One region of the Arthrobacter sp. P1_B9 genome, then DNA from elsewhere that is predicted to be linked to it. Evidence: riboswitches for the same ligand, from Rfam matches in the RefSeq annotation. Region 1 holds a riboswitch; the other holds the start of a gene.
What was found. Region 1 has a riboswitch for S-adenosylmethionine ahead of AC1D1A_RS09935 (methionine ABC transporter ATP-binding protein). Riboswitches for the same ligand answer to the same signal wherever they lie in the genome.
Positions count from the first base shown of each region.

Region 1 (4,403 bases):
CGGGCCGCGCAGCCGGGCTTGAACGCGGCGTCCGTCGGTGCCGGGGAGAGGATGGTGGCGCCGGTTTCGGACTGCCACCACGTGTCCACCACGGGGGCGGTGCCGGCGCCGATGTTGGTCCGGAACCAGCGCCAGGCCTCGGGGTTGATGGCCTCGCCTACCGTGCCGAGAAGACGGATAGAGGAGAGGTCGTACGTGTCCGGGACGCCGTCCGGGAACCAGCCCATGAGGGAGCGGACCAGGGTGGGCGCGGTGTAATACTGCGTGACCGCGTAGCGTTCGATGATCTCAAAGTGCCGGCCCGGGTGCGGGGTGTTGGGCGTGCCCTCGAAGATGACCTGCGTGGCGCCGTTGGAGAGCGGGCCGTAGAGCTCATAGGTGTGCGCGGTGACCCAGGCGAGGTCGGCCGTGCACCAGTGCACGTCCTTCTCCCGCAGCGCGGGGTCGGGGTTGCTGAACAGGTGCTCGAAGCTCCATGACGCCTGTGTGAGGTAGCCGCCGGAGGTGTGGACCAGCCCCTTGGGCTTGCCGGTGGTGCCGGAGGTGTACATGATGAACAGCGGCGTCTCGGCGTCGAACGCCTCGGCTTCGTGAGTCTCGGAGGCGGTGCCGACGGCGTCGTGCCACCACACATCGCGGCCGGCGGTCATCGGGACGGTGTCCAGCTCGTCCGCGGGAGTGGTCCGGTTGACCACCAGGACGTGTTCGATGGCGTTGTCGCCGGAGACGGCGGCGTCCGCGTTGTCCTTGACCGGTACGGCGGTGCCGCGGCGGAACTGGCCGTCGGTGGTGACCAGGAGCTTGGCGCCGGTGTCCTCCACCCGGAACTTCAGGGCCTCGGCGGAGAATCCGCCGAAGACCAGGGAATGGATGGCACCGATCCGGGCCACTGCGAGGGTGATGATCACGGTTTCGGGGATGACGGGGAGGTAGATGACCACCCGGTCGCCCTTGGTGATGCCGAGATCCAGGAGGGCATTTGCGGCTTTGGAGACCTCGCGCTGGAGTCCGGCGTAGGTGACGGCACGGCGGTCGCCGGGCTCGCCCTCAAAGTGCAGGGCCACCTTGTCTCCGCGCCCCGCCGCTACGTGGCGGTCGACGCAGTTGTAGGCGACATTGAGCCTGCCCCCTTCGAACCAGGTGATCTGCGGTCCGGTGCCGGCCTCGACGTCGGCCGGGACCCGGCGGTGCGCGGTGTGCCAGGGCTTGGTTTGCTCCGTCGCGCCGCCGGGCAGGTCCGCCCAGTCGAGGCGGAGAGCCTGGGTTTCCCAGAACGCAACCGTCTCTGCCTGGACAGTTCCCGCGGTCGCGGCGCCGCCGTGCCGGGGAAGGTGGTTTCCGAAGGTGGTGCTGCGGTGACGCGCCGGCCCATCGGCGGGGACGCCGTGCACTGCGCCGTCCGTGGACTCGTTCAGGGACCATCCCGAAGAGCCGCGAGAGGAGCCGGGCGCGTCACGCAGCCCTGCTTCGTTCGCCGTCGCGTCCGAAGTGGTTTGGGGGAATGCCTCGGACGCAGGCCGGGCAAAGGTGGGCAGAGCGGAAGAATTCTCAGGGGTCATTGCTGCACTCCATCGGTCCTGGCAGTAGCACCCTTGGTTGCTCCGGCTCCCTCGAATTTCACCGAAGGAGGGCGGAGCGGTGGCGTGGGAATGGTCGTCCCACGTCACCGGGGGGTTGCTGCGGCGTCATCGATCCAGGTCTCTCGGCCGCTCGGGATGGTCACTACCTACTAGAACTTCAGATGCACGATTCCGCAAAATCGGCGTCCGGGAGCGCCGTAATATTCGTTCACCCGGCGTGGGTCCGACCCAAATCATTCATTTATTCGACAATTGCCCGGAAAGGTCGCAGGAGTAAGGTTGATGCATGGCCCATGTTAACGATCCGGCAGTCATTGACCGCCTCATGCGAACCAAAGGCACGTGGGCGGTGGTCGGCCTCACCACCAACGAATGGCGCTCGGCGTATGAGGTCTCCCTCTATGTCCGGGACCGGATGGGCATGACCATCATTCCGGTCAACCTTCCGGGCGACGATGTCCACGGCGAGAAGGGGTACCGTTCCCTGTCTGACATCCCGGCGGAGAAGCACCCGATCGACGTCGTGGACTGCTTCGTCAACTCCCACAGGGTGGGCGCAGTCATAGACGAGGCCATCGCAGTAGGCGCCAAGGCCGTCTGGCTGCAGCTGGGCGTCTTCGACGACGCCGCGACGGACCGGGCCAGGGCCGCCGGGCTGGACGTCGTCGTGAACGCGTGCCCCGCCCGCGAAGGCTGGCGCGTGGGCATCTAACGGCCCGGGAATGACGATCAACAGATCGGGAAGAGTCGGTTACAAAATGTGACCGGCTTTTTCTGTATCCGGCCTCCTGCCGTGTGAGATGGACTCGTAACCATCCCGAGCGGCTGAGAGATCTGGCTCCGTGACGCCGCAGCAACCCCCTCCTTTGAGGACGGTGCTACCGCCAGGACCGATGGAGAACCACTGTGTTCTGAGGCTCCCCGGCTTCGCTCAGCGCTGCCCGGAAGCCAGGACCCAGGGCTTTCCTCGGGCGAGCCCGGAGGAAATCATGAACACGCAGACAGCGGCAGCGCCGCGGCCCCGAGCAGGTGGGGGCCTGTGATCGAGATCCAGAACGTCAGCACGTCATTCGGTTCGGCCGCGGGACCTTTCACGGCCGTCGATGACGTCAGCCTGCACATCAGGCGGGGCACCATCCAGGGCATCATCGGGTTCTCCGGCGCCGGCAAATCCACGCTGCTGCGCAACATCAACCTCCTCGAGCGCCCGACGTCGGGCCGCGTCCTGGTGGACGGCGTGGACCTGGTGACCCTGTCCGACGCCGAGCTCCGGACCAAGCGGCATGACATCGGCATGATTTTCCAGCACTTCAATCTCCTCAACAACCTCACAGCCCAGGAAAATGTGGAGCTGTCCCTGAAGTTCGCCGGCGTCGGGAAGGCGGAACGCCGGCGGCGGGCCGCCGAAACCCTGGAAATCGTGGACCTCGCCGACAAAGCGGGAACGTATCCGGCCAAACTCTCCGGGGGCCAGAAACAGCGGGTGGCGATCGCCCGCGCCCTTGCCACCGGGCCCAAAGTGCTGCTCTGTGACGAGCCGACGTCGGCCGTGGATCCCCGGACGACGTCATCGGTCCTGCAATACCTGGCCGACGTCAACGCCGAATTCGGCATCACAATCGTGGTGGTCACCCACGAGATGAATGTCATCAAGGCCATCGCGGACAACGTCGCGGTCATGGAAGAAGGCCGGGTGGTGGAGCAGCTCGACCTCGCCGAACTCCAGCGCCCCGGTTTCCACCCGGCGACGTCGATCGGCCGCTACCTGGTCTCCGATGAGATCCAGCTGGACCGCTCCGGGAGGGGCACCCACACCACAGCCGCGTCGGAGGGCCTGATCAATGTTTGACCGCATCCTGGAAGTCCTGCCCGAAATCGGCGTCGCCATGGGACAGACCCTCACCATGCTGCTGGTGGCCATCCCGCTGGCGGTGCTGCTCGGGACACCGCTGGGTGTCCTGCTCTACACCATCGGTCCCAACGGGCTCAAGCACAGGCCAAAGCTGCACCGGGTCCTGGACGGGCTGGTCAACCTGCTCCGCTCGTTCCCGTTCCTGATCCTGCTGATCGCGATCATTCCCGTGACCAGGTTCATTGTCGGCACGACCATCGGCACGGCCGCCGTCATTGTCCCGCTGACCCTCAACGCCATTCCGTATTTCGCCCGCTTCGTGGAACAGAACCTGAGCCAGCTCGGCGGCGGAGTGGTCGAAGCGGCACGGTCCATGGGCGCCAGCCGGTCCCAGATCGTCCGGGACGTCCTGATTGTGGAGGCGAAGCCCGGACTCGTCAGCTCCATCACCATCATGACCGTCAGCTTCATCTCCTACTCGGCGATGGCCGGACTGGTGGGCGGCGGCGGAATCGGCGACTTCGCCATCCGGTACGGCTATTACCGCTACGAAACGCCGCTCATGATCACCGCCATTGTCCTGATGATCCTGCTGGTCACCATCGTTCAGCTGGGCGGATCCTATGTTGCCCGGCGCCTGGACAAGCGCCTCTGAGCGCCGGCAGCACCCTCGTCCCACCTCCCACAGCGGAAAGCACCCCATGACTTCAACGCCCAGTACCCGTTTCGACGGACCCCGCCCGCGCCTGCTGATCAGCGCCTTCGTGATGAACACGTCCAGCCACATCATGGGCGGCCAGTGGCGGCGCCCGGAAGCCCAGCAGCACCGGTTCAACGAACTCCAGCTCTGGATCGACCTGGCCCGCCAGCTCGAAGGCGCCAAGTTTGACGCGATCTTCTTCGCCGACGTCGTCGGTCTCTACGGCGACTACGACGGCGGGTGGGCATCGCTGCTGAAAAAGGGCCTGCAG
Region 1 is NZ_JBFUAA010000005.1:251,769-256,171, reverse strand. Features, by position in the region: gene acs (acetate--CoA ligase) at 1-1,559, opposite strand, end outside; gene AC1D1A_RS09940 (CoA-binding protein) at 1,867-2,292, shown strand; SAM riboswitch class I at 2,390-2,480, shown strand; gene AC1D1A_RS09935 (methionine ABC transporter ATP-binding protein) at 2,620-3,429, shown strand; gene AC1D1A_RS09930 (methionine ABC transporter permease) at 3,422-4,087, shown strand; gene AC1D1A_RS09925 (LLM class flavin-dependent oxidoreductase) at 4,134-4,403, shown strand, end outside.

Region 2 (4,403 bases), on a different contig from region 1:
CGGCAGAGGGGTCCACGGCCACCGTGGCCAGTCCGCGTACTGCCAAAAGGGAGGTGAACTTCCCGGTGCCAGCGCCAATGTCCGCGGCGTCCCTGGCTCCCGCCGGGACCAGCCAGTCGGCTGACTCCTGCGGATAGCCGGGGCGGACGCGCTCGTAGTGCTCCCCGCCGTCCTGGAAGCTTTGTCCGAGTTCCTGGCGCCGCTCGCTGTGCAGCTTCGGTCCGCTGTGGAGCCTAGCTCCGCTGTGCAGCCTGGGGCCGGCGCTTGCCACGTGCGATCTCCTTCGGGAAGGTCCTGCTGGTTTCAGATACCTTTCGAATTTACCGCACCCGCGCCGGGCCCCGATCCTGCCTAGTCGAGGGTGCAGGGCGCAGCGCCGGCGGTGCCCGGGGTGTTCGGCGCCCAGTGGGGATAGCTGCGGGTATCGTTGGCCGGCACCCAGCGGCCCGCGTCCACCACGTAATCCCAGCCGAGTCCGTTCTGCCGCAGCTGCTGCAGGCCGGCCAGCAGGCGTTCGGCGTCCTCCAGCCGTGAGCCGAGGCCGAAGCTGGCCCGCAGGGAGCCGGCGGGCAGGCCGAGCCGCTTGAGCAGCGGGTGGGCGCAGAAGCGGCCGTCGCGCAGGCCAATGCCGTGTTCGGCCGACAGGTAGGCGGCCACCAGTCCGGCGTCGTAGCCTTCCACGGAAAAGTTCACGACGCCGATCGTGCCGGTGTCCGGCTGATCGCCTCCAGTGGAAGAAGCGAAGGAAGAATCGGAAGCCGAATCGGCAAAGATCCGGTGCACGGTTACTCCCTCGATGCCCTGGAGGCCCTCGACGAGGAAGGACCGGATGGCGTCCTCGTGGGCCTGCCACTGCTCCGGGTCCAGGGCCGCAATGACCTGGGTGGCACGGGCGAGGGCCGCCGCGCCGAGGACGTTCGGCGAGCCGCCCTCGTGCCGGGCAGGTCCCGTGGTCCAGCTGACGGAGTCGAGCCGGGCATCGCGAACCGCGCCGCCGCCGGCCAGGTGCGGGGTGCCGGCGTCGAGCCAGTCCGTCCGCCCCACCAGCACGCCGGCGCCGAACGGGGCGTACAGCTTGTGTCCCGAGAAGGCGAGGTAATCGACGTCGTCCGCGGCGATATTGATCCGCCGGTGCGGGGCGAGCTGGGCGGCGTCGACAACGATCCTGGCGCCGTATTCGTGCGCCAGTGCGGCCAGGGTCCGGATCGGGAGGATCTCCCCGGTGACGTTGGAGGCGCCGGTGACGGCCAGCAGGCCGACGCCGCCGCGGGCGAGTTCGTCGCGCAGCCGGTCCACGGTGGCCGCGAGGGTGGCGGCGGCCACGACGCTGCGGTGCGGGACATTCTGCCAGGGCAGGAGGTTGGCGTGGTGTTCGATGTCGAGGTAGAGGACCTCGCCCGCGGGCCGCCCGTCGCGCAGCGGCAGGCAGCCGGCCAGCAGGTTCAGGGAATCGGTGGTGTTGCGCGTGAAGATCACGGAATCGCCGGGCCGGCCGCCCACGAAGTCCCGCACGATGTCCCGGGCGTTCTCGTAGACGGAGGTGCTGATCTGTGATGCGTAGCCGGCGCCGCGGTGCACGCTTGCGTAGTACGGCAGGATTTCGTTCAGGTAGGCCGAGACCACGGACAGGGCCGGTGCGGAGGCGCCGTAGTCGAGGTTGGCGTAGCGCGCGTGGCCGCCGGTGATCAGCGGGGCCTGGATTTCGGCCCCGGTGACGGCTGCCAGCGGGCGGGCCGCGAGGGCAAGCCGTGCTTGGAATTCAGTGGCGGCGGGGAAAATGGCAGTTGTCATGGGACCTCACTCGAACAGGACCCCACACCGTGGGAATCCGCGCTTGCCGGGTCCGTTCCGGACCGGCCAGGTCGTCACCCGGGGCACCCCACCGCGACTGGAGGGTTGCCGGCCAGCAAACCGGGGTTTAGCGCTGGCACTCGTGACCTGCATCGAGCGTAGGACATCGGCGCAGCCCGGGAAAAGGCAGCCGCCGATTGTGAAGCGGATTATTACGGGCGCGGATCAGTTGTTCGGGTGGGCCTGAAAGAGGTCGTCGAGTCCGGGGTTGAGCCGCTTGAGCACTTCCGAGTGCAGGATCGAATTGGTGGCCAGGGCGTTGCCGCCGAAGGGGCCGTCCTCGCCTTCGAGCGAGGTGAAGCGGCCGCCGGCCTCGGTCACGATCGGCACCAGGGCGGCCATGTCATAGAGGTTCAGCTCGGGTTCGCAGGCGATGTCCACGGCGCCCTCGGCCACGAGGCAGTACGACCAGAAGTCACCGTACGCGCGGGTCCGCCACACTTCCTCGGTCAGGCCCAGGAACTCATCCAGGTTCCCGCGTTCCTTCCAGCCGCCAAGGCTGGAGTAGGACAGCGAGGCGTCCTCGAGATTGGAGACGTTGGATACCTTCAACCGTGTGGCGGCGGCGAGCGAGCGGCCCGTGTAGGCGCCCGCACCCTTGGCGGCCCACCAGCGCTTGCCCAGTGCCGGCGCGCTGACGACGCCGACCACCGGCTCGCCCTCATCGACGAGGGCGATCAGGGTGGCCCAGACCGGGACGCCGCGGACAAAGTTCTTCGTGCCGTCGATCGGGTCGATGATCCACCGGCGGGAACCATGGCCCGAGCTGCCGAATTCTTCGCCCAGGACCGCGTCACGCGGACGTGACCGGGAGAGCTGGCCGCGGATGGCCTCTTCCGCGGACTTGTCGGCATCGGTGACGGGTGTGAGGTCGGGCTTCGTCTCGATCCGAAGGTCGAGTGCCTTGAAGCGGCTCATGGTCTGGGAATCGACCGAATCTGCCAGTACATGGGCAAGGCGCAGGTCATCGTTGTAGCTCGAAGCGGGTTGGCTCATGGTTCCAAACTACCGTCAAACCGGGCTGCCGGGCGGGAAGCCGCGGCACGGCGCCGCCGCCCCGTTGCCGGTCCGGCTAGGAGACGGTGCCCAGTTCCTTGGTTTCCTGCGCTTCCATCCGCGGGTCCGTGCCCAGCAGCCGGCGCAGGGACGCGAGCCTGGCCGGTCCCGAGGGCCCCGCGTGCCCGGCCGCAACCCACTTGTCGACGCCGCAGTTGACGGCGGTGGAGTCATGCTTGCAGCCGCGTTCGCAATCATCGGTGCCCGGTTCCAGATCCGGGAAGGAACGCAGGATCCGGTCCGGGTCCACGTGGGCCAGGCCGAAGGACCGGATGCCGGGGGTGTCGATGATCCAGCTGCCGGCCGGGGCATCGTTGACTTTGAGCGCCAGTGCCGAGGAGGACGTGTGGCGGCCGCGGCCGGTTACCGCGTTCACGCCTCCCGTGGCCCGCTCCGCCCCGGTCAGGGCGTTGACCATGGTGGACTTGCCGACGCCGGAATGGCCCAGCATCACGGTGACCTTGCCGTCGAGGTAGTCGCGCAGCTGGGATACCGCGTCCTTGTCGAGCCGGGCGGAAAGCCCGTCGTCGGAGCGGGCGTCGATGCCGGAAGCGGCGGAGTCGGCGGTCTTGGAGATGATGACGGGGAAGTCGAGGTGCTGGTAGTTGGACAGCAGCTCGGCGGGATCCTTGACATCGGCCTTGGTGACGAGCAGCAGCGGCTCAATGCCGGCGTCGTACGCGGCCACCAGCGCGCGGTCGATGAAACCGGTCCGCGGCTCGGGGTTGGCGGCGGCGACCACCACCACCAGCTGGTCGGCGTTGGCCACGACGGCACGTTCGATCGGGTCCGTGTCGTCGGCGCTGCGGCGCAGCAGCGTCTTGCGGTCCTGGATCTTGACCAGCCGCGCCAGGGTGTCGGGCTCGCCGGTGACATCCCCGACCAGGGAGACGAAGTCGCCGGCAACCACCGGGTTGCGGCGCAGTTCCCGGGCCCGGGCCGCGATGATCTTGCGTTCGTCCGCGGTCCCCTCGCCGACGACGGCGGTGTAGCGGCCGCGGTCAACGGTGATGATGCGTCCGGTGACGGCGTCATCGTAGCTGGGCCGGTCCTTGGTGCGGGGCCGTGTGCCCTTCTTGTTCGGCCGGATCCGGACGTCGGACTCGTCCCAGGAATCAGTGCTGCGTGCCACCGGCGGTGTCCTCATCTGCGGCGGGTCCCTGGGCCAGCATCGCTTCCCAGAGTTGCGGGAAATCGGGCATGGTCTTGGCCGTGGTTGCGATGTCCTCGACTTCCACGCCGGCTACGGCAAGGCCGAGGATGGCGCCGGCGGTTGCCATGCGGTGGTCCGCGTAGCTGTGCACGACGCCGCCGTGCAGCGCGGCCGGGCGGATGATGAGGCCGTCGGGGGTTTCTTCGGCGTCGCCGCCGAGGCGGTTGATTTCGGCGACGAGGGCGGCGAGCCGGTCCGTTTCATGGCCGCGGAGGTGGGCGATGCCGCCCAGCCGTGAGGGGCCGGTGGCGAGGGCGCACAGCGCGGCAACGGTGGGGGCGAG
Region 2 is NZ_JBFUAA010000001.1:142,647-147,049, forward strand. Features, by position in the region: gene AC1D1A_RS00605 (class I SAM-dependent methyltransferase) at 1-271, opposite strand, end outside; gene AC1D1A_RS00610 (aminotransferase class V-fold PLP-dependent enzyme) at 352-1,791, opposite strand; SAM riboswitch class IV at 1,826-1,939, opposite strand; gene hisN (histidinol-phosphatase) at 2,017-2,847, opposite strand; gene rsgA (ribosome small subunit-dependent GTPase A) at 2,924-4,039, opposite strand; gene aroA (3-phosphoshikimate 1-carboxyvinyltransferase) at 4,023-4,403, opposite strand, start outside.
Region 2: it holds a riboswitch for S-adenosylmethionine, as region 1 does, so the genes downstream of both, AC1D1A_RS00610 (aminotransferase class V-fold PLP-dependent enzyme) here and AC1D1A_RS09935 (methionine ABC transporter ATP-binding protein) in region 1, are expected to answer to the same signal.